Regions from separate parts of the Bacillus sp. KH172YL63 genome, predicted to be linked through region 1. Evidence: riboswitches for the same ligand, from Rfam matches in the RefSeq annotation. Region 1 holds a riboswitch; each other region holds the start of a gene.

Region 1 (7,326 bases):
TACGGCTTCATGCAAGAATATGAAATCGAGAGAATGTACCGTGACTCCCGCATCAACCGTATTTTTGAAGGGACGAATGAAATCAACCGTCTCCTCGTGCCTGGCACATATCTCCGTAAAGCCATGAAAGGTGAACTTCCATTGCTTCAAAAAGCGCAGGCACTTCAAGAAGAATTGATGATGCTGATGCCTGAAGAGGTTGGCGACGAGCCGCTTGCACAAGAAAAATACCTTGTGAAAAATGCGAAGAAAATCGGCTTGATGCTTGCCGGATTGGCTGCTCAAAAATTCGGAAAAGCGCTTGAAAAAGAACAGGAAATCCTTGTGAACATTGCCGACATCGTTTCCAACGCTTACGCAATGGAATCGGTTGTCCTACGTACAGAGAAAGCCATCAATAAAGTGGGAGTGGAAAAAGCGAAACAAAAGCTTCTTTACACTCAGATCTTCTGTCAGGAAGCGTTCAACGAAATCGAGCAACACGCCAAGGAAACACTTGTTGGAACAGAAACGGGCGATACCCTGCGCATGATGCTTTCCGCACTGCGTAAATTCACTCGCCACACACCAATCAACGTTATCGCCACAAAGCGTGCTGCATCAGAAAAACTGATCGACGCTGAAAAGTATACAGTGTAAGAAGGGGACGGACCTCATGGGGATGGGGTCCGTTTTTTTTGTGGGGTTTGTCTGTTGAAAAAAAGGTTAAGTTTGTCAGTTAAAAATAACGGATATTTTGCCTGTTAAAAAAGCAGGATAATTTGTCAGTTAAATAAAACGGATATTTTAACTGTTGAAAAAACAACATAATTTAACAGTCAAACATAAAGAAGATTTCACCTGTTAAACAAAATCAAAAATTCAACTGACAAACACAACAATATAAACGCTATTCATTTGACAACATCCCCCCAATTACATACGATATGTTTAAATGTTTAAACATATCGAAAAAGGTGGTTGTTCTCATGAATAAGACTGTGTTAATTACTGGCGCATCAAGTGGAATCGGACTGCACTTCAGTCATAAGTTCGCCGAATCCGGCCATGACGTGATTCTTGTGGCGAGAAGTGAAGAGAAGCTTGTCTCCCTTTCACAGGAAATGAAGGAAAAGTACGGGGTGAAGGCATACGCATTCCCAGCAGACTTGTCTAAACCTGACGCGGTGAAGGAGCTGTATGATAAACTTCAGTCTCATCAGCTGCAGGTGGATACTCTTATCAACAATGCAGGCTTCGGTTTGTTTGGGGAATTTGAAGACACTGACCTTACGACAGAGGTGGATATGATTTCTGTGAACATCACCGCCCTGACGGCATTGTGCAAACTCATAGGAAAAGATATGGTGAGCCGGAAGCGTGGACAGATCTTGAATGTGGCCTCTACGGCAGCGTTCCAGCCTGGACCTCTGATGGCCGTGTATTATGCCACGAAGGCCTATGTACTGTCTTTTTCAGAAGCATTGGCGAATGAGTGGGCATCACACGGGGTGAAAGTGACGGCGCTCTGTCCGGGGGCAACGGAGACGGGCTTCAGTGATGCAGCAGACCTCCATTCCTCGAAGCTCTTTCAATCCGGGGTCATGAGCGTGGAAGAAGTCGTGGAGGAAGGATACAGGCAAATGATGAACACGAACAAAACGGTGATCGTACCGGGTCTGAAAAATAAAATCCTGACAAGTACCGTCCGGTTTATCCCGCGCAAGCTCGTACCAGCCATCGTCCGTAAAGTTCAAGAACGGGTATAATGGAAACGAAATGGTGGAAGGGAGAAGGTTATGGGGCAAAAAGCTATAGATACATTCCGTGCATGTATCCCGTTATTTCAGGCGCTTAGTGATCCTTATCGACAGGATATCATCCTGCTTCTCGCCGGGCAGGAGCCACTTACGGTGAATCAGATTACCGAAAACCTTACATTATCGCGTCCGGCTGTTTCCCATCATTTGAAAATTTTAAGGGAGCAGCAGTTGGTATCGCTGGAACAGAAGGGCACACAGCGGTTTTATTCCCTGGCATTGAAGGATGCGACCTCTCTTTTGAAAGAGCTGGTTGAAACTGTGGAAGCACAGTGTGAATGAAGGATATATGCGATGATTGGCGAATATTAAGAAGTGAATGTGTTAGGATGGGCAGCCCCTCCAGGCATTAATGAAAGGTGGTGTAATGATGTCGTTGACTTTTTATTCTTATCCGAAATGCGGGACGTGCAGGAAAGCGAAAAAGTGGCTTGAAGATCACAATGTTGAAATGAATGAAATACATATCGTCGAGAATCCTCCCTCAAAGGATGAGCTCAAAAGCTTATATGAAAAAAGCGGACTCCCGCTGAAGAAATTTTTTAATACGAGCGGGAAGAAATACCGTGAACTTGGCTTAAAAGATAAAGTGAATTCGGCAAGCGATGATGAATTGCTGGATATTCTTTCTTCTGACGGAATGCTGATCAAACGTCCACTCACAACAGATGGAAACAAGGTATCAGTAGGATTCAAGGAAGAAACGTTTGCAGAAATGTGGAAGTGAGACAGGCCCGTTCACAGACAAGGGGAAAGTTTCAATATTCACACTTAGTTTTCTTGCTTTTACAGTGAAAAGTGTGTCAATATTAGGTTGTATAACTAGCATTTGGAGGGATAGAGAATGAGTTCACCGAAAGAACTTCGTTTTTCAGAAGAACATGAGTGGGTCAAGGCCGAAGGGGAAAATGTACGCGTAGGAATCACAGCTTTTGCACAGTCTGAGCTGGGCGATATCGTATTTGTTGAGCTTCCTGAAGCGGGAGATGAGATCAAAGCAGGCGAACCATTCGGCAGCGTGGAATCGGTTAAGACTGTTTCTGAACTGTATGCACCTGTATCTGGTAAAGTGGTGGAAGTGAATGAAGAGCTGTCTGACAGCCCTGAGTTCGTGAACGAGTCACCTTACGAAAAGGCATGGATGATCGTTGTTGAACCTTCAGATGCTGGAGAAGTAGACAAGCTTATGACTGCTGAACAGTATGATGAAATGATCAATGAAGGCTAATATTCTTCCTGAACACCTTGAGGATTCCTCAAGGTGTTTTGTTTTTCTTTTGGGGCATGATAGGGATAAACGTTGTTGTCGAATCACCACAGGCAACAGTTTTTATATCGATCCAGCTTCAATATAGAAAGGATGACCCTATATGGCGTTAGAACCGAAACAGGTAGATGTCACGAGCCGCGTGACAGGCCGGTTGAATAACGGAGAAGTCACATTATTTCTTGATGATCAGCCGGTGGGCAAGATGCTATTGTCTCTTGAGGGCTTAACGATGGAACCGAACTTTGAGGCGAAGGAAAATAAGATTTACCAAAGCTACACTGCCACCGAAGGACGGGATGCAAGGTATACAGATTGTGATGAAGGCGGCTGGTGTTAAAAGCCATATGGTGCCGGTTCTCCTTTAGGAGGGGACTGGCATCACTTGTCTATTCCCCATCACATGAGCATGGGGCTTGCGCTTTTTTTTATAAACATGAGAAAATAAAAGTAGAAAGTGGACATCATCTCTTGTTATTTGAATATACTATCCTAATCTTATTTCTGAAAGATAAGGTGATGATCATGATGGAACTTGATGAAAAAGTAATCATTGTGGAAGGTACAACTGACAAGCGAAAAGTAAAGGACATCATTAAAGAACCGATTGAAATCATTTGTACAAATGGAACAATCAGTATAACGAAAATGGACGAACTCATCGATGAGCTGTTTGAAAGGGATGTATATATCCTTGTCGATGCCGATGATGCCGGAGAGAAATTACGAAAGCAGTTCAAGCGTGAATTCCCTGAAGCGGGGCATCTGTACATCGACCGTATGTATAAGGAAGTGGCAGCAGCACCGGAGTACCACCTTGCCTCTGTGCTGATTGGTGCGAATATCGATGTGCATAAAGAATATCTTGGAAAAAGGATGATCTAGTTTTGATTGAGGTTAGCTCTACAGAAGCATTGTGCGATCGGATTGAAGAACATGCATTGGAAGCGGTCTACCTGTACACCCCGATGTGCGGGACGTGCCAGGTTGCAGGCAAAATGATGGAAGTCGTGGAGAAGCTTCCACAATCCTTCCACTTTACGAAAGCCAACTTGAACTACCTGCCCGAATTTGCAAAGAAGCAATCCGTCGAAAGTGTTCCATGCTTGATATTATTTAAAGATGGTACCGAGAAAGAAAGGATTTACGCCTTTCAGTCTGTCCCATTCTTATATGAAAGCCTCAATAAAATTGCCGTTGATTAATGGGGGAGAGACCTTTTCAAGAAGGTCTTTTTTTATTTGCCCAGATTTTCGTTCTACATACGCAGACATATTTCTCGGGAAATGGTGCGAAAGATAGCAGGTTTTGACTGGTTGTAAGCCGGATTCTTATTGTTCGACAAATATGACACTACTGTTCAAAAACTGTCGAGAATGGGTGGCAGGATTTGCTGGCGATAAGTGGAAATCATCTGTATAGACGATTCCTGGGAGGGTATTTATGCGCAAATATTTAGAGGAATTAGTAGATCAGTGTCAGTCCCGCTATCATTTACAATTTTTATTTCCTGATCATCCGTTTATCCTTCAATTTCAGTGCAGGGAAGAAACATATGGCATATCGATTTCAAGCAGGGGATGTACTGTAGAAGAACAGTGTGAAGAAGCGCATTTTATCATTGAAGGCGAGCAAAATCACATCGTCTCTTTATTTTCGGGTGAAGACCGATTATCGCAATTGATCGAAGCAGGAATGCTCTCGGTAAAAGGCGGCTACCGCCCGCTGCTTTTCGTTGAATCGGTCCTTTGGCTCACGCGTTCCAAAATGAAGGAATCCATTGAAGTATAAAAAAATGAAAGAAAAAGAATTGACACACTTCTACAACCGATGATAGAATCTCTCTTGTAGCAAATTTTCAGAGTCTTTAACCAATCATAATAATTAAATAATCGATACTTTACTCTTATTTAGAGAGGTGGAGGGACGTGCCCTATGAAGCCCGGCAACCGTCAATGCAAATTGAAATGGTGCCAATTCACTCAAAGCAGTGCTTTGAAAGATGAGAGAAAGGATAGTCCTATATGATTATGCCTTTCTGCTTATCGCAGGAAGGCATTTTTTATTCGTTACAGGAAAAGCTAGTGATCACTTAGCACTAGGGGTGCACATATAATCCTGATTAAAAAGGTCGTTTTACTTAGAAAGAAGGTGGCAGGCAGCATGATTTCAATTTCTGATGTGAAAAAAATCTATCCATCCAAATCCGGACCGATTTCAGCTGTTGATGGTGTAAACATCAACGTGGCACAAGGTGAAATCTTTGGGGTGATCGGCTACAGCGGAGCGGGTAAAAGTACATTGATCCGTATGCTCAATGGCCTCGAGGTCCCAACGGAAGGAATCGTGGACGTGAATGGGCAGAAGATATCAGAGATAAAAGGAAGGGAACTGCGGGAAGCGAGGCAGTCGATCGGGATGATCTTTCAGCACTTCAATCTTCTATGGTCACGGACTGTATTGGAAAACATCCAGTTTCCTTTGGAAATAGCCGGTGTATCGAAGAAAGACAGGAAGAAAAGGGCCAAAGAATTATTGGAGCTGGTCGGTTTGGAAGGGAGAGGCGATGCGTATCCTTCACAGCTGAGCGGCGGGCAGAAACAGAGGGTCGGGATTGCAAGGTCACTGGCCAATAACCCCAACGTCCTGCTTTGCGATGAAGCGACTTCCGCATTGGATCCCCAAACGACAGATTCAATCCTGGATTTACTCGTGGATATTAATAAGAGGCTGGGGCTGACAATCGTATTGATCACTCATGAAATGCATGTGATCCAAAAGATCTGTCACCGGGTCGCTGTCATGGAACAGGGGAAAGTGGTGGAAATCGGTGATGTTCTCGATGTGTTCCGCAACCCGAAAGAGAATGTGACCAAGCGATTTGTTCAAGAAGTTTCCCAAAGAGAGGAAACGGAAGAAACGGTCGAGCACTTATTGGAACAGTATCCAAACGGAAAGGTGCTGAAATTCACATTCGTCGGTGAATCGACTGAACAACCGCTCATTACTAGCTTAATCAGGAGGTTCGACCTTGACGTCAATATCATCCAGGGCCAGATTTCCCAGACGCAAAAAGGAGCGTACGGCACATTGTTTGTCCACTTGGATGGAGACGGTGAGACGATTCAAGAAGCGGTTGCCTTTGTCGAGCAGCAGTTGGTAAAAGTGGAGGTGCTTGAAGGATGATTGAAAATCTGTTTCCGAATGTAGATTGGGAAAAGATGTGGGAAGCTACCCTTGAAACCCTCTATATGACAGGCATGTCGGTAGTGATTACATTTGTACTAGGCTTGATTCTGGGAATACTTCTCTTTCTCACTTCCAAGGAGAATCTGTGGGAGAATAAGCTCACCTATACGGTGACGAGTGCAGTGGTGAATGTGTTTCGCTCGATTCCCTTCATCATCCTGATCGTATTATTGATTCCTTTCACCAAATTTTTACTCGATACGATCAGGGGGGCAAACGCGGCACTGCCGGCACTGATCATCGGGGCAGCCCCATTCTATGCCCGTATGGTCGAGATTGCACTGCGTGAAGTGAATAAAGGTGTCATCGAAGCAGCAAAAGCAATGGGGGCGAAAACGAGCACGATCATATGGAAAGTCCTCATACCCGAATCACTTCCGGCATTGATATCAGGAATTACGGTTACGGCGATCGCCCTTGTCGGTTACACGGCAATGGCAGGTGTGATCGGGGCTGGAGGTCTCGGTAACCTTGCTTACCTCGATGGATTCCAGCGCAGCAGGGAAGATGTGACATTGGCAGCGACGATCATGATTCTGCTTGTCGTGTTTGCCATTCAAATTCTGGGTGATTTCTTTACAAATAAATTAGACAAACGATAAAGGAGAGAATATCAAATGAAAAAATGGTTAGCAGGAGTTATTGCAGCAACAAGTATTTTTGGACTGGCAGCATGCGGGAGTGATTCAGGATCCGGCGATGGTGATGAAAAAGAATTAGTGGTAGGGGCTTCGAATGTACCCCATGCCGAAATCCTTGAAAAAGTAAAACCGATCCTGGAAGAAGAGGGTATCGACTTACAGATTGAAACGTATCAGGACTATATCCTTCCGAATAAAGACCTGGATAATGGTGATCTGGATGCGAACTATTTCCAAACGACGCCTTACATGGATCTTCAAATGAAGGATAATGACTATGACTTCGTCAATGCTGGTGGCATCCACATCGAGCCAATCGGTGTGTATTCAAAGAAATACAAATCACTTGAAGACCTTCCTGAAGGGGCGA
Region 2 (7,326 bases), 330 kb from region 1:
CTTCCCAAATCACCGCCAAAAGCTGCTTATCCGTCAGCAGTTCATACCCCGTCAGGGCAAGGGCCTTGGCCCCGGTCACAAGGGCACGGTCACCTTCGGGGGATTTCGCTGCTTCCCTGAATTCGTTCGTGTGGACGACGAGGGATTCGGGGCCGATCTTGATGTAGGGGTGGATCGTCGGGACGACCCGGCTGACGTTTCCGGCGTCGGATGAGCCGAGGCCTTTACGTTCTGTTTGGTCAAAGGGCTCGCCGAGTGACTCGATGGCACGCTGGAATACTTGATCGAAACGGCGGTTGAGCTGAAAGTGATCCACTTCATTCTGGATTTTGATCACATTCAGTTCCGTTCCGGTGGCAAGTGCCGCCCCTTCCGCGATCGCTTTCACTTTCTTCGTGACTTCATTGCACGCTTCCCTGGTGGCAGCCCGGATATAGAAGCGGGCTTTCGCATAGTCAGGGACGATGTTGGGGGCGTCCCCGCCGTGGGTGATGATGCCGTGAATCCGCACGTCTTCTGTGACGTGCTGCCGAAGGGCGTTGATGCCGTTGAACAGCTGGATCACGCCGTCGAGGGCATTGATGCCGTCTTCAGGGGAAGCCGCCGCATGGGCAGACCTTCCTTTGAATGCGAAATCAAGCGGGTCGACGGCAAGGGTTTTCCCTGTCTGGGTCGTCCTGTTGAACGGATGGACCATCATGCAGGCATCCACGCCTTCGAACAAGCCGGCCTTGACGAAGCTGCCCTTCGCACTTCCGTTGGGGCCGCCTTCTTCGGCAGGCGTACCGAACACCACCACTTCCCCTCCTGTTTCATTCAGTACGGAAGAGAGGGCGATCGCCGCCCCGCAGCTTGCCGTTCCGATGATATTGTGACCGCAGGCGTGGCCGAGTCCGGGCAGGGCGTCATATTCAGCCAGATAGCCGATGACCGGCCCTTCTTTCCCGGAGGATTTCCGTGCCACAAAGGAAGTCTCATGACCGGCCACTCCCCTTTCCACTGAGAACCCGTGGGCTTCGAGGAGGGTGGTCAAAGTTTCTGAAGCAAAGAATTCTTCGTTCCCGATTTCAGGTTTGTCGTGGATCTGATGGCTGATCGACACGAGTTTTACGCCCAATTGATCAACTGCTGAGACGAGGTTGTGTGTACGGTCGGCAAGCGCTGTTCGTTGACTCATTTCTTTTCCCTCCTAATGCAATTCACTGACTGGCACGAATGTCGGGATCAGCGAATCTTTGTATGTTTTCTTGATATGTTCCGCTACGTCATCTTGCTGATAGATCTCCACGATTTTTTTGTAAGTTTGATTGTCTTTGTCTTTTTCCTGTGCCGCGATGATATTGATGAATGGCTTCGATTCTGCCCCTTCGATATAGATGCTGTCATCAACCGGGACGAACCCTGCTTCAACCGCGACACCATTATTGATGATTGATGCAGCCACATCCGGCAGGACCCTCGGTGTTTGGGCAGCGACAACGGTTGTGAATTCAAGGTTTTTCGGATTTTCTTTGATCGCTTCAAGACCTTGTGACTGATCAAATCCTTCTTTCAGCTCGATCAATCCTGCTTCCTCCAGTAAGAGAAGGGCACGGCCAAGGTTCGTCGCCTCTTGAGGCAGGGCGACTGTACTTCCTTTCGGCAAATCTTCTACCGATTCGTATTGTTCCGAATAGATGCCCATTGGCGCGATAAGCGTCGAGCCGATCGGTACTAAATCCAGATTATGTTCTTCCACGAAAGAATCGAAATACGAGATTGTCTGGAAGGCGTTCAGGTCGATATCCCCATCGGCGAGCGCCTGGTTCGGTCTCACGTAATCGGCGAACTCGACGATCTCGATGTCAATCCCTTCCTTTGCTGCTTTCTCTTTTATATACTCCCAGATCGGTGCCCCTGAGCCGTTCACGCCGACTTTCACGACTTCTTTTTCACCTGATCCCGATGCACTGTTTCCCGAGCACCCGCTCAATAGCAGGGTAAATAATAGAATGGCGATGCTTGCTAGACTGATTGATTTTTTCATGATTCCCTCTCCTATCGTCTTCTGATGATTTTTGATAATGTATTTCCTGCTGTCTGCAGTCCCTGTACCATCACGATTAAAATGATGACCGTCACGATCATGACGGATGTTTCAAATCGCTGATATCCGTACGCAATGGCGAGATCCCCGAGGCCTCCGCCTCCGACTGCCCCGGCCATGGCCGATGCCCCGACAAGGCCGATTGTTGCGATTGTGATATTCAGGACCAGCGTACTCAATGCTTCCGGAATGAGGATCCCGAAGATGATCTGCCACGGCCCGGCCCCCATGGACTCGGCCGCTTCGATGACACCCGGTTCCACTTCAAGGAGCGAACTTTCTACGAGTCTTGCAATATACGGCGCCGCAAACACGACAAGCGGCACTACGGCGGCTGCCGTTCCGATCGATGTGCCGACGACCAACCGGGTAAACGGGATGATCGCGACCATCAGGATGATGAACGGGATTGACCGGAACACGTTGATGATGCTGCTCAATACGGAAAAGACGGCTTTGTTTTCAAGCAAGTGTCCCTTTCTCGTCACCACGACGATGATGCCGAGGGGAAGGCCGATGAGTGTGGCGAACAGAAGGGAAAATGACACCATCGCCACCGTATCCCATGTCGCTTCAATAATCTTTGGCCAAAACAATTCCCAATTAACTTGCACGCTTCTCCACCTCGCTTACGAATAATCTGTTTCTCCAATAATCCAGGATTTCTTCCGTTTCGCTCCTGCTGCCGATGATCTGGACGATGAGATTCCCGAACGGCTGACCCTGGAGTTCTGTGATCTGCCCGAATAATACATTGATGTGGGCGTTGAATGCTTTTGCCGTCTCAGAAAGGATCGGCAGGCCCGTTGAATCTCCTTTGAAAATGAGGCGGCAGATGCGCCCTTCCTTGCTGTCATTCAATTTGTCGAGAACCGATGCCGGCAGCTGATCATTCATGACACTTTTCACAAAGTTTTTCGTCGTCGAGGTCTGCGGGTTGGAAAAGATATCGAACACGCTTCCCTCTTCCACGATTTCTCCATTTTCCATCACCGCGACCTTATCACAGATTTCCCGGATGACCCCCATTTCGTGGGTGATCATCACGATTGTAATCCCATACTCCCCGTTGATTCTTTTTAATAGATTCAAAATTGATTCGGTCGTCTGGGGATCCAGTGCGGATGTGGCTTCATCGCAGAGGAGAATCGATGGCGAGGTCGCGAGGGCCCTTGCAATCCCCACCCTCTGCTTCTGACCGCCTGACAGCTCGTCGGGATAATGCTTCGCTTTATCTTCAAGTCCGACAAACGCGAGCAGCTCCTTGACCCTTTCACTGATTCTTTCTTTCGGCCACTTTGCAAGTTTCAGAGGATAGGCGATATTCCCTGCCACCGTCCGGGACTGAAACAGATTGAAATGCTGAAAAATCATCCCGATCCGGTGCCGCTCCTTCCTCAGATCAATCGCCGACTGATCCTTCAGGCTGCGCCCCTCTATGAAAATATCACCCGATGAAGGTTTCTCTAAAAAATTGAGACAGCGGACAAGCGTGCTCTTACCCGCCCCGCTGAACCCGATCACGCCATAAATCTCTCCCTTTTTCACCTCGAAGGAAACATTCTTCAAAGCATTGAACGGGCCATCCTTCGTCTCGAATACTTTCGTAACATTCTGAACTCTGATCATACAGGACCTTCTCCTTTCGCTATGTATCCCTCTTACTTGTGCTTCCGGCCAAATAAAAAGTGCCCCCCTTCATAAGAAGAGAGGCACAAATATGTAGATGTCCCGCTCTTCTCATCTTTCAAGTCACATGACTTGATGGAATTGGCACGGTATTCATAAGAACCCGTTGCCGAGGTATCACAGGGCCAGTCCCTCCACCTCTCTGGATAAGAAGATATCGCTTTATTTAATTAATGTTATGATGCGTTTAAGCATTAGGGTAATGGTATAGAATTTCCATTGTTTTGTCAACAATGTTTTTTGAATATTTCATAAAAAACTAAAAAAACTGACCTCAGTCCCAGGTCAGTTTTGCCGCAATACAGAGTGGAGAGAACAGGCCTCGAGCCTACTCCTCATCCTTCTCTTCCTCTTTTTTCTTCCCCATCTTCGGCAGCCGCACGGTCGTCATTTCCCGGCCTTCGAAAATGTTCCCGATCCTCGTTGTGATGAACGTGATCAGGGTCGCGAAGATGACGATCCCGTAAAAGCCTGCCCCAATCCCGATGCCGACTCCACCTACGTAGAAAATCATCGCAGCGGAAGTGAGTCCTTTTACCCGCAGGCCGTCTTTCAGGATCACACCTGCACCTAAGAAACCGAGCCCTGAAACAATTTGAGCCGCAAGCCGGAAAGGATCCATCATCTTCCCGCTGTCCGGCTGACTGAGCATTTCCGCCCCTTCAATCGAAACGATCGTGATCAACGTACAGGCCACCGCCACATACGTATACGTCTTTAACCCGGCAGGCTTATTTTTCGACGTCCGGTCCCATCCGATCACGAACCCCAGGACCGCACTCACCACAATCCGGAAATAAATATCATGCTGCCAGAAGAAATCCGCTGCTGCATTGATGATATGTGACATGGTGAAATCCTCCTCCTGTGCAAGATTGCTATTTGTAGAATATTTTTTTATCGTACACTAAATTATTTGGTATAGAAAGGGTATGTCCAATCAAAGTTTCCCTTCTCTCATCCACTTGGCAATCCTTATACTGCCAAATACCGCTACTGCAAATATCAATATAGTAAGAACGACATATATGTTCAATGCGTTGATTTCTTTCAAACCATTATCATTTCCGGTTATAAAAAATAGTAAAAAGATAAAAGCAATGTAAAGCAGCACATTGGGTATAATCCAGGCTATTCTCAATTTATTCATACACAACACCTTTATTATAAGTTATTCCCCATGTATCGGCAGCACCGTCGAATCCTTGATCTCCCGGAGCGCCAGGCTCGTCTGGATCTTCGTGATCCCCATTTCATTCAGCCGCCTGATAAAGAGCTCGAGCCCCTTCCGATCCTTGCAGGCAACCTTCAGGAGATAATCGTATTCGCCGGTCAGACAGTGACATTCCAGCACCTCTTTCATCGCTTCCAATGTCTCCTCCAACGCTTCCAGCTTCTCCGTCCGGTGCTCATTCGTACTCATGAACACAAAGCACAACAAATCAAATCCAAGCTTCTCATGATTCAGTATCGCTACCTGCTTCTTGATATACCCTTCCGTCTCCAGCCGCTTGATCCGAGCATGCACGGCCGGTGCGGACAAATTGACCCGCTTCGATAATTGGAGATTGCTCAAATTCCCGTCCTTTTGCAGCAAATCCAACAGCTGCAGATCCATCTGATCAAGGACCCTGCTTACGATTGATTCCATGGTTGGTGTCTCCTTTGTGAATTGATGGTTAGTGGGGGGATGTGGTGAAGATTTGTAAGCTATTACTCTTAGATACTTTTATTTGTTTTGGTTTTTCTTATTATACTATACAACAAAGAAGCACAAGCACGGGGACGGTTCCCGTGCTTCCATACACTTTGACGTAATGCAGGCGTGCAAAATCATGGTTCATCCATTTTTGCGTGTTTACCTGCTTCATTTTACGAAAGGTTCAACTACTTACCATACAAAAAAGACGCCTGTCCTCATAAGGATCAGGCACACATAAACTATAGAATATAATTGGCTTGAAACATTTGTTTTAATCTTTTTAAATCTTCTTTTACATCTTTGGTTCCTTCAAGATTCATATCTCTTTCAAGGTTAATCGTATGTACAGGGGCATTCTCCAGAATATATTCCAGTAATCTCCAGACTTCTTCATGAACAGGCTCAGCATGTGAATCGATGAGAATACCATCCATTTCTGTGAAACCGGCAATATGCAAGTGGTTAATCTTTTCCTTTGGTAGAGCATCAAAGAATTGATAAGGATCATAATCGTGATTGACTGAATTTACATAGAGATTAGAAACATCCAACAACATACCTATCTCTGTTTCGTTTAATAATCTGACCCAGAACTCACATTCACTATAAACATTATTGGGCCAGTTGAATTGGTATGTGATATTTTCCAGATAAAGTTGCCTGCCAACATGGTGGTGAAAGTGACGCGCTTTGTCTTTAAGTAAATGGATGGATTCGTCTATAAAGAAGGATGGAATAAAGTCAGTCAAAGAATATTCCCCCACACTGCTAACGGCAAGGTGATCCGTAATAAAGGGGGCATTGATCTCGTTACTCAGCTCTATCAGCCTATCCAATTTCCTTTCATTGATATCTTCGAATGTAGCCATAGATAAAGACAAACTATGAGCCACCAGGGTAAAGTCCCTTTTCAGCCTGGAAAGTTCTTCATTCGTACTTGGATGATAAAACAATTCAGGTGATATTTCTAAGAAATCCACCATTTCCTTTAAATCGTCCAGTTGATCTGCAAATTCATTTCGGTAGCTTATTCCTACCCCCCTTAAACTATGCAATGGAGTCACCTTCTTCACGAATCGTTTTCTCATTTGATAAGAGAATTTTAAATGAATAGTTCACCCGGAAAAGGGAGAGTATGGTAAAGATGATCAAGAAAGATACAACTCCGAATTCATCTATGATCAAGTAAGAAATCGGTATAAAGATTAGTTTACTAAGGTCGCTTAGAGCAATGGTAATGGATTTGTATTTGGCTTTCATATGGTTAGGGGCTTTAATGAATATTTCAGCCCGTAACAGATTATTGATGATCGGGGTCCCGAATGTAAATAATGAAAAGCCGATCAAATAAAAGATTGGAACGGGCGATGCAGTCATCATGATTAATCCCCCGACAATGAGGGCGTTTGAAGTGATGAGGAGCTGTAACTTTGACCACTTGTAAACATCCACTTTTGATAAAAGCATGTTGGCAAGGATCGATCCGATGCCTCCAATGATCCAGAACCCTGAGAATACGGCTGTACTTGCATCGTACCTTAAATCTAACACGAATACAGAAACGCTTATAATAATCGGGGTAATCATACCATTGATCGTCTCTAATATACTTAACTCGGATAATGTTTTACTCTTCCAGACACTGATAAAAGATTCCTTCAGATTATGCAATATTTTAGTTGGATTTCTATCGCTCACTGTATCGATCGTTTCATCTTTCACGTAAGATTTCTGAATAAAAAGGACGATTCCCAAACTAATAACATATGTAGCTAAATCGAAAAGCAATGCATTGGCCGCAAAGAGTTTGAAAAATACCGGCCCAAGACCAAACCCAAGTGTTTTTGCA
Region 3 (7,326 bases), 160 kb from region 1:
CAGCTTGGATCATGGCACGGGTGTATGGTAATTTCATACGGTTACCGACTCCGTACTCACCGCCGGTCCATCCTGTGTTCACAAGGAAGACCTGGGCATTATGCTCATCGATCTTTTTGCCGAGCATCTCTGCATAGCGCGTTGCCGGAAGCGGCAGGAATGGAGATCCGAAGCATGTCGAGAACGTTGCTTGCGGCGAAGTGATGCCACGTTCCGTACCTGCCAGCTTTGATGTATATCCGCTCAGGAAGTGGTACATCGCCTGTTCTTTCGTCAGCTTGCTGATCGGAGGCAGTACGCCGAAAGCATCCGCAGTCAGGAAGACGATTGTATTAGGGTGTCCTGCGATACTTGGTTCCACGATATTTTCCATCGCTTGAAGGGGGTACGCAGCACGTGTGTTTTCAGTCAGGGAATTATCTTCGTAATCAGCTATGCGTGAATGGTCGTCAAGCACGACGTTTTCAAGCACCGAACCGAAACGGATCGCATCAAAGATCTGCGGCTCTTTTTCACGGGTGAGCCCGATGCATTTTGCGTAGCAACCGCCTTCAATGTTGAAGACGCCATTCGGTGACCAGCCGTGTTCATCGTCCCCGATTAAACGGCGGTTTGAATCAGCAGAAAGGGTCGTTTTTCCTGTGCCTGACAGGCCGAAGAACAGAGCCACATCACCTTCGCGGCCAACGTTCGATGAGCAGTGCATGGAAAGGATGTCGGATTCAGGAAGCACATAGTTCATGACAGAGAAGATCGATTTCTTCATCTCTCCAGCATATTCCGTTCCACCGATCAACACGATTCTTCTTTCAAATGATACAATGATGAAAGTTTCCGAATGTGTACCGTCCACAGCAGGATCTGCTTTGAAATTCGGTGCCGACACGACAGTGAATTCAGAGAGGTGATCCTTCAGCTCGTCTTCAGTCGGGCGGATGAAGAGTTGGTGGGCAAAAAGGTTATGCCAGGCGAGTTCGTTGATCACCTGGATTGGTAATCTATGTTTCGGATCTGCTCCTGCAAACCCTTTGAAAGAGAAGACTTCTTCTTTTTCCTTTAAGTATTCAATGACTTTCGTATATAATTTATCGAAGGATTCCGGGGAGATCGGTTGATTGACTGAACCCCACTCAATCTTATCCTTGGTGGATGGTTCTTCTACAATGAATTTATCCTTAGGAGAGCGTCCTGTGTATTTACCAGTTTCTGCTCTGACTGCCCCTGATGATGTTAAAACGCCTTCATTTCGCTGAAGGACTTTTTCAACTAGTTGAGAAACAGATAATTGTTCCTGAATATTTTGACCGTTAAGTAATTCCATTAATTCATTAGACATGCTCACTGAATTCATTCGAACCCTTCCTTTATATAAATTTAATGATCTCGCTTTCTTCACAAAAATAGTATAACACAATTGGATCATTAGTCTATACTATTTGAGTAATTTTATATGGTGTTTCCAATTTGTCACATTTTTCATACGGGCAAACGGGGTTTCTTCTTATATATATGTAGAGTTCGTCCGAATGTTTAGCCTCAAGGTGGAAATAGGGTGTTTCACTCGTATTTGAAGCGATGCAAAATAGGCTGAAGCTTGGTTAAACCTGTCAGCGGAAAAAAAGTTGACACCCTTTGTCCTAACCGTTATCATTGTTCCTTGAACGGATACTCTTATCCTGAGCTGGTGGAGGGAGCAGACCCTATGAAACCCAGCAACCTGCTAAATAGTAAATGGATCTTTTCTGTTTGAAACAGATCTGATTAAGCGAAGGTGCTAAACTGAGGCAAGGTTAAAGAACCTTGAACGATAAGAGAGAAAAGGCGCGGCTATGATCTGAAACCTTTCCTCTGATGCTGAATGGGGAAGGTTTTTTTCTGTTTATAGTGGACCAAACGCACATAAACCACGATTTTTTTATAAAAAAAACGTGTTTACTTCATACTACTTAGGGAATGAGTACCGTATCTGTTTAATGTTTTGTCGGATGGATATCTGACAACTACGCTTAAGGAGGAACCTTGATGTCAACTAAACGTCGTCTGTTTACATCTGAGTCCGTAACCGAAGGACATCCAGATAAAATTTGTGACCAAATTTCTGATTCAATTCTTGATGCAATTCTTACAAATGATCCGAATGCCCGTGTGGCATGTGAAACATCCGTTACAACGGGTCTTGTGCTTGTTGCTGGTGAAATCACTACTAACACGTATGTCGATATTCCAAAAATCGTTCGTGAAACAATCCGTGAAATCGGCTATACACGTGCGAAATATGGCTTTGATGCTGAAACATGTGCAGTGCTGACATCAATCGATGAGCAATCTGCAGATATCGCTCAAGGTGTTGACCAGGCACTTGAAGCACGTGAAGGTCAAATGTCTGAAGAAGAAATCGATGCAATCGGTGCAGGTGACCAAGGATTGATGTTTGGATTCGCTTGTAACGAAACGAAAGAGCTTATGCCTCTTCCGATTTCCCTTGCACACAAAATTTCCCGTCGTCTGACAGAAGTGCGTAAAGAAGAAATCCTTCCTTACCTTCGTCCAGATGGAAAAACACAAGTAACAGTTGAATATGATGAAAACGATAAACCGGTCCGCATCGACACGATCGTTATCTCTACTCAGCATCACCCGGAAGTGACGCTTGAGCAAATTCAGCGTAACCTGAAAGAATATGTTATCGATCCGGTTGTACCTGGCGAATTGATCGACGAAAATACAAAATACTTCATCAACCCGACTGGCCGCTTCGTTATCGGTGGACCACAAGGTGATGCAGGATTGACTGGCCGTAAGATCATCGTTGACACTTACGGCGGATATGCCCGTCACGGTGGCGGTGCATTCTCCGGTAAGGATGCTACGAAAGTTGACCGTTCAGCAGCGTATGCAGCACGTTATGTTGCAAAGAACATCGTAGCAGCGGGACTTGCCGACAAATGTGAAGTTCAACTTGCGTATGCAATCGGTGTTGCTAAACCAGTATCGATTTCAGTTGATACGTTTGGAACAGGAAAAGTATCTGAAGACGTCCTGATCGACGTTGTCAGCAACAACTTTGACCTTCGTCCTGCAGGAATCATCAGAATGTTAGACCTTCGTCGTCCGATCTACAAGCAGACAGCTGCTTACGGACACTTTGGCCGTAACGACATCGATCTTCCTTGGGAGCGTACAAACAAAGCTGAAGCGTTAAAAGCAGCAGCGTTAGGCGAATAGAGAAGACAAAAAAGACCAACACTTTTCTGGTGTTGGTCTTTTTGATGTTGGGATGAAAAAAGGAACCTTCTTCTTTGTAAATATTCCATGAGTAATTCCATGAAGGAAAGGGTATCCCAAGTATAGGAAGTTAAATCGGTTCGATGTTCTTATAATATTGCCCTTTTTCCGCATACTCCCGTGAAATGCGCGTCATTTCACTTATATCATGCTCATTCAGCTCCCTTACGACTTTGGCCGGGCGACCGAAGGCGAGCGTGTTGGGCGGGATGACTTTCCCTTGAGGGACAAGGCTTCCGGCCCCGATGAAAGCTCCTTCACCGATTTCGGCGTTATCGAGAATGATCGATCCCATACCGATCAAAGCCTTTTTCCGGATCTTGCAGCTATGTAGGATCACGCCATGGCCAACCGTCACTTGATCTTCAAGGATGAGAGGGTTGTTTGGGCTCTGATGAAGGACCGAGTTATCCTGGATATTCACCTTATTGCCGATTTTAGTCGGAGCGACATCCCCCCTGATCACAGTGTTGAACCAAATACTGGACTCTTCACCGATTTCCACATCACCGGTAATGGTCACGTGATCGGCGATATAGGCAGACTCAGCGATGACCGGTTTTTTATCATAGTATGGATAAAGCATTTTTCACTACCCCTTTCAATATTATTTATTATAATAATGGTAGCAGAATTCAATCATATAGAGAACTACAAAGGAGGATTTGCCATGTGGAAATGGGAATCAGATCAAGAGGCAAAGGCAGTCATCGTCATCATTCATGGAGCAATGGAACATCATGGCCGGTACGGCTGGCTCATTGAAATGTGGCGTTCAGCAGGATTTCACGTCATCATGGGGGATCTTCCCGGTCAGGGGATGACATCCCGCAGTCAGAGGGGACATATCGATGCCTTTGATGACTATATTATAGAAGTGAAGGACTGGGTGCAGGCAGCCTATCAATTCGATCTGCCAGTGTTTATGATCGGTCACAGCATGGGGGGGCTCATCGCCGTCAGGATGCTGCAGGAATCCCATGTGAACCTGGCAGGTGTTGTCCTGTCTTCCCCGTGTCTCGGACTTGTCACGAAACCGAGCAAACCAATTGAGCTTTTGTCCCACGGACTTAATAAAATCGCACCCATGGTGAAATTTCCATCGGGACTTACGATTGATATGGCGACAAGAAACGCTGACGTACGTGAAATCGACAGCAATGATTCGCTCTACATCACCAAGGTGTCAGTCCGCTGGTACAGGGAACTCTCCCAAGCGATAAAACTGGCGTTTATGAACCTTGAAAAAATGCCCGACGTACCCCTTCTTGTCCTACAGGCCGGGGATGATAAGATCGTTGATAAAAAAGCGGTGAAGAAATGGTTCAATGAACTTTCTTTATCCGAAATGCATTACAAAGAATGGCCAAAATGCTATCATGAAATTTATAATGAACCGGAAAGAGAAGAAATCTTTGAGTACTCTAAAACATTCATAGAAAGCCGGCTGAAGGCGCTGGGTTATATTTTGTAAAAGAGGTGGACGTATTGGCGATTCCGAATGATCCCTTTTCCTTGATGACAAAGATATACCGTACGGTTTTTCCGATTGTGCACAGGGAGCTAGATGCCTGGAAGCAAAAAGCGGAAGCCATTCCGAATGAAGAGCTGAGACATCAGGCACTTGCGAGTATCGAGCATAAGACGTTCCATTGTGAAGGAGGGTCGATCCTTTCTCTGCTTTCACTCGGTAAAAAAGCAGACACGATCCGTTTCATCGTCGCTTATCAGACAATCAGTGATTATCTTGATAATTTATGCGATCGCAGTGTATCACTCGATCCGGATGATTTCGCCCTCCTTCATCAATCGATGAAAGACGCCCTGACAGTAGGCGCTGTGCCGGTCAATTACTATGCATTAAGGACAGACCAGGATGACGGAGGTTACCTGAAAGACCTGGTGCTCACCTGTCAATCCGTCCTGGGATCATTGGAGCACTACGACAGCATACGGCCCGACCTGCTTCAGCTATGCGAATACTACTGCGACTTGCAGATACATAAGCATGTGATCAAAGAAGAAAGGGTGGGAAGGCTGAAAAGCTGGTTTGAAACCCACCGGAAGAACCTTCCCGACATGGACTGGTACGAGTTCTCCGCCTGTTCAGGTTCCACACTCGGCATCTTCTGCTTAGTGTCTTATGCATCAAGGAACGACTTTCAGCCTTCGTATACGGAGAAGATCAAACAGGGCTATTTCCCGTATATTCAAGGACTTCATATCCTGCTTGATTATTTCATCGATCAGGATGAGGATCATGAGGAAGGGGATTTGAACTTCTGCTTTTACTATGAAAATGATGAGCACCTGAAAGAACGGCTCCTTCATTTTCTTCATAAAGCGGACGAGCATACCCATCAGCTTCCCCATGCCCACTTTCACCGCCTCATCAACAAAGGGCTCATAGGCGTCTACCTGTCCGACAATAAAGCCACCACCCAGCCCAAAGTACAATCCTTCTCCAAACAATTCATCGGAGAAGCCGGCTGGATCACCAGATTCTTCTTCCTGAACGGGAAAATATACCGAAAATGGAGAAACCGCAAAAAAACATCCTAAATAAACGTACAAAAGAGGGACGGACCTTCGAAATAATTTTCGAGGTCCGTCCCTCTTTTTGTAGCATTTATAAACAGAGTAAGTACCATTTTTATACATTTTTCAACCACGAAATCAGGAAGTTAGTGATGAAAGACCCAGTCGGAATTCATCGAAAAACCCTCCTAAATATCTAATTTCAGAGAAATTTGTAAGTCTTTATATTCAATTGATATCTGAATATATTTACTTTTCTGAATACCGGAGTATATTGTAACTAATGTTGAAAATTAGTACATATTTAAGGGGGAATAGGTTTGAAATCTCGCAAAGTGTTATCGATGGCGATGGCAGCCGCTTTGAGCGTGGGAGCGTTCACCGTACCTGCAGCGGCTTCGACCACAGTACCGGAAAATGTGTTAGCGAAGCCGACGGTGAAAAATACTCATTCACATGGAGAGGGTCCTTTCGACTTAGCGATCGCGAATGAAGAAAAGCTGATCGAAATGTTACAGAAGAGTGGTAAGTTATCCAAAAATGCTTCCGCAGGACAAGCTGAAAAAGCAGTACAAAAGTTTTTGAAGGAGAAATCAGAAGGCTTGAAAGAGCTGGAAGATGACGGCGAACTAAAGGAAGAAAAAGAGAAAATCAGAAAAGATATCCAAAAACATAAGAGGGGTCATAAGTTCAAAGGAAAGAGAAGGAACCTAGATCCTGTTGAGGAAGAGGAGTACAACGGAGAAGTAAGAACCGATAAAGTCCTCGTATTGCTCATGGAGTTCCCGGATTATCCTCATAATTCCATTACTGAGGAAGAGTCGGATATGTACTACAAGGATTATACGAAAGAGCATTATCAGGACATGGTATTCGGAGAGAACGGATATACCGGTCCAAACGGTGAAAACCTCATTTCGATGAAACAATTTTATGAGCAGCAGACAAACGGTGCATATTCTGTCGAAGGAGAGGTAGCCGGCTGGTATGAGGCTTCCAAACCTGCAGCAGCATACGGAGGAAATGATCCTGCAAGAGGGGACAATGATATGGACGCACGCGGTCTTATTAAAGAAGCCCTTGAGGCAGCGGCAAATGACCCTGATGTAGACTTGTCTGATTATGATCAGGAAGACCGCTATGATCTTGACGGGGACGGAAATACCCGTGAACCGGATGGCCTGGTCGACCACTTAATGGTCGTGCATTCAGCAGTTGGGGAAGAAGCCGGGGGAGGTAATCTCGGTGAAGATGCAATCTGGTCACACCGTTGGAATCTTGGTGGCGTCTTCCCTGTTGAGGGTACAGAAACCGACGTACCGTATTGGGGCGGTCAAATGGCTGCTTACGATTATACAGTCCAGCCTGCTGACGGTGCAGCCGGCGTGTTCTCCCATGAATACGGTCATGATTTAGGGTTGCCTGATGAATATGATACACAGTATACAGGCCAAGGAGAAGCAGTCGCCTATTGGTCGATCATGGCAAGTGGAAGCTGGGCAG

The links. Region 1 has a riboswitch for S-adenosylmethionine ahead of KH172YL63_RS18365 (methionine ABC transporter ATP-binding protein). Riboswitches for the same ligand answer to the same signal wherever they lie in the genome.
Region 2: another riboswitch for S-adenosylmethionine. It lies ahead of KH172YL63_RS16655 (methionine ABC transporter ATP-binding protein); the one in region 1 lies ahead of KH172YL63_RS18365 (methionine ABC transporter ATP-binding protein).
Region 3: another riboswitch for S-adenosylmethionine. It lies ahead of metK (methionine adenosyltransferase); the one in region 1 lies ahead of KH172YL63_RS18365 (methionine ABC transporter ATP-binding protein).

What each region holds. Positions count from the first base shown of each region.
Region 1 covers NZ_AP022842.1:3,578,864-3,586,189, reverse strand. The annotation lists gene KH172YL63_RS18410 (acyl-CoA dehydrogenase family protein) at 1-639, shown strand, start outside; gene KH172YL63_RS18405 (SDR family NAD(P)-dependent oxidoreductase) at 969-1,748, shown strand; gene KH172YL63_RS18400 (ArsR/SmtB family transcription factor) at 1,779-2,081, shown strand; gene KH172YL63_RS18395 (arsenate reductase family protein) at 2,170-2,526, shown strand; gene gcvH (glycine cleavage system protein GcvH) at 2,644-3,027, shown strand; gene KH172YL63_RS18385 (YusG family protein) at 3,170-3,406, shown strand; gene KH172YL63_RS18380 (toprim domain-containing protein) at 3,595-3,951, shown strand; gene KH172YL63_RS18375 (thioredoxin family protein) at 3,957-4,271, shown strand; gene KH172YL63_RS18370 (SCP2 sterol-binding domain-containing protein) at 4,510-4,857, shown strand; SAM riboswitch class I at 4,970-5,075, shown strand; gene KH172YL63_RS18365 (methionine ABC transporter ATP-binding protein) at 5,230-6,252, shown strand; gene KH172YL63_RS18360 (methionine ABC transporter permease) at 6,249-6,917, shown strand; gene KH172YL63_RS18355 (MetQ/NlpA family ABC transporter substrate-binding protein) at 6,933-7,326, shown strand, end outside.
Region 2 covers NZ_AP022842.1:3,253,460-3,260,785, forward strand. The annotation lists gene KH172YL63_RS16640 (M20 family metallopeptidase) at 1-1,177, opposite strand, end outside; gene KH172YL63_RS16645 (MetQ/NlpA family ABC transporter substrate-binding protein) at 1,190-2,026, opposite strand; gene KH172YL63_RS16650 (methionine ABC transporter permease) at 2,038-2,682, opposite strand; gene KH172YL63_RS16655 (methionine ABC transporter ATP-binding protein) at 2,690-3,715, opposite strand; SAM riboswitch class I at 3,824-3,928, opposite strand; gene KH172YL63_RS16660 (MgtC/SapB family protein) at 4,104-4,625, opposite strand; gene KH172YL63_RS16665 (hypothetical protein) at 4,716-4,925, opposite strand; gene KH172YL63_RS16670 (Lrp/AsnC family transcriptional regulator) at 4,947-5,426, opposite strand; gene KH172YL63_RS16675 (multinuclear nonheme iron-dependent oxidase) at 5,717-6,550, opposite strand; gene KH172YL63_RS16680 (MFS transporter) at 6,525-7,326, opposite strand, start outside.
Region 3 covers NZ_AP022842.1:3,421,790-3,429,115, reverse strand. The annotation lists gene pckA (phosphoenolpyruvate carboxykinase (ATP)) at 1-1,351, opposite strand, end outside; SAM riboswitch class I at 1,669-1,814, shown strand; gene metK (methionine adenosyltransferase) at 2,023-3,225, shown strand; gene KH172YL63_RS17485 (gamma carbonic anhydrase) at 3,356-3,871, opposite strand; gene KH172YL63_RS17480 (alpha/beta fold hydrolase) at 3,956-4,759, shown strand; gene KH172YL63_RS17475 (tetraprenyl-beta-curcumene synthase family protein) at 4,774-5,847, shown strand; gene KH172YL63_RS17470 (immune inhibitor A domain-containing protein) at 6,144-7,326, shown strand, end outside.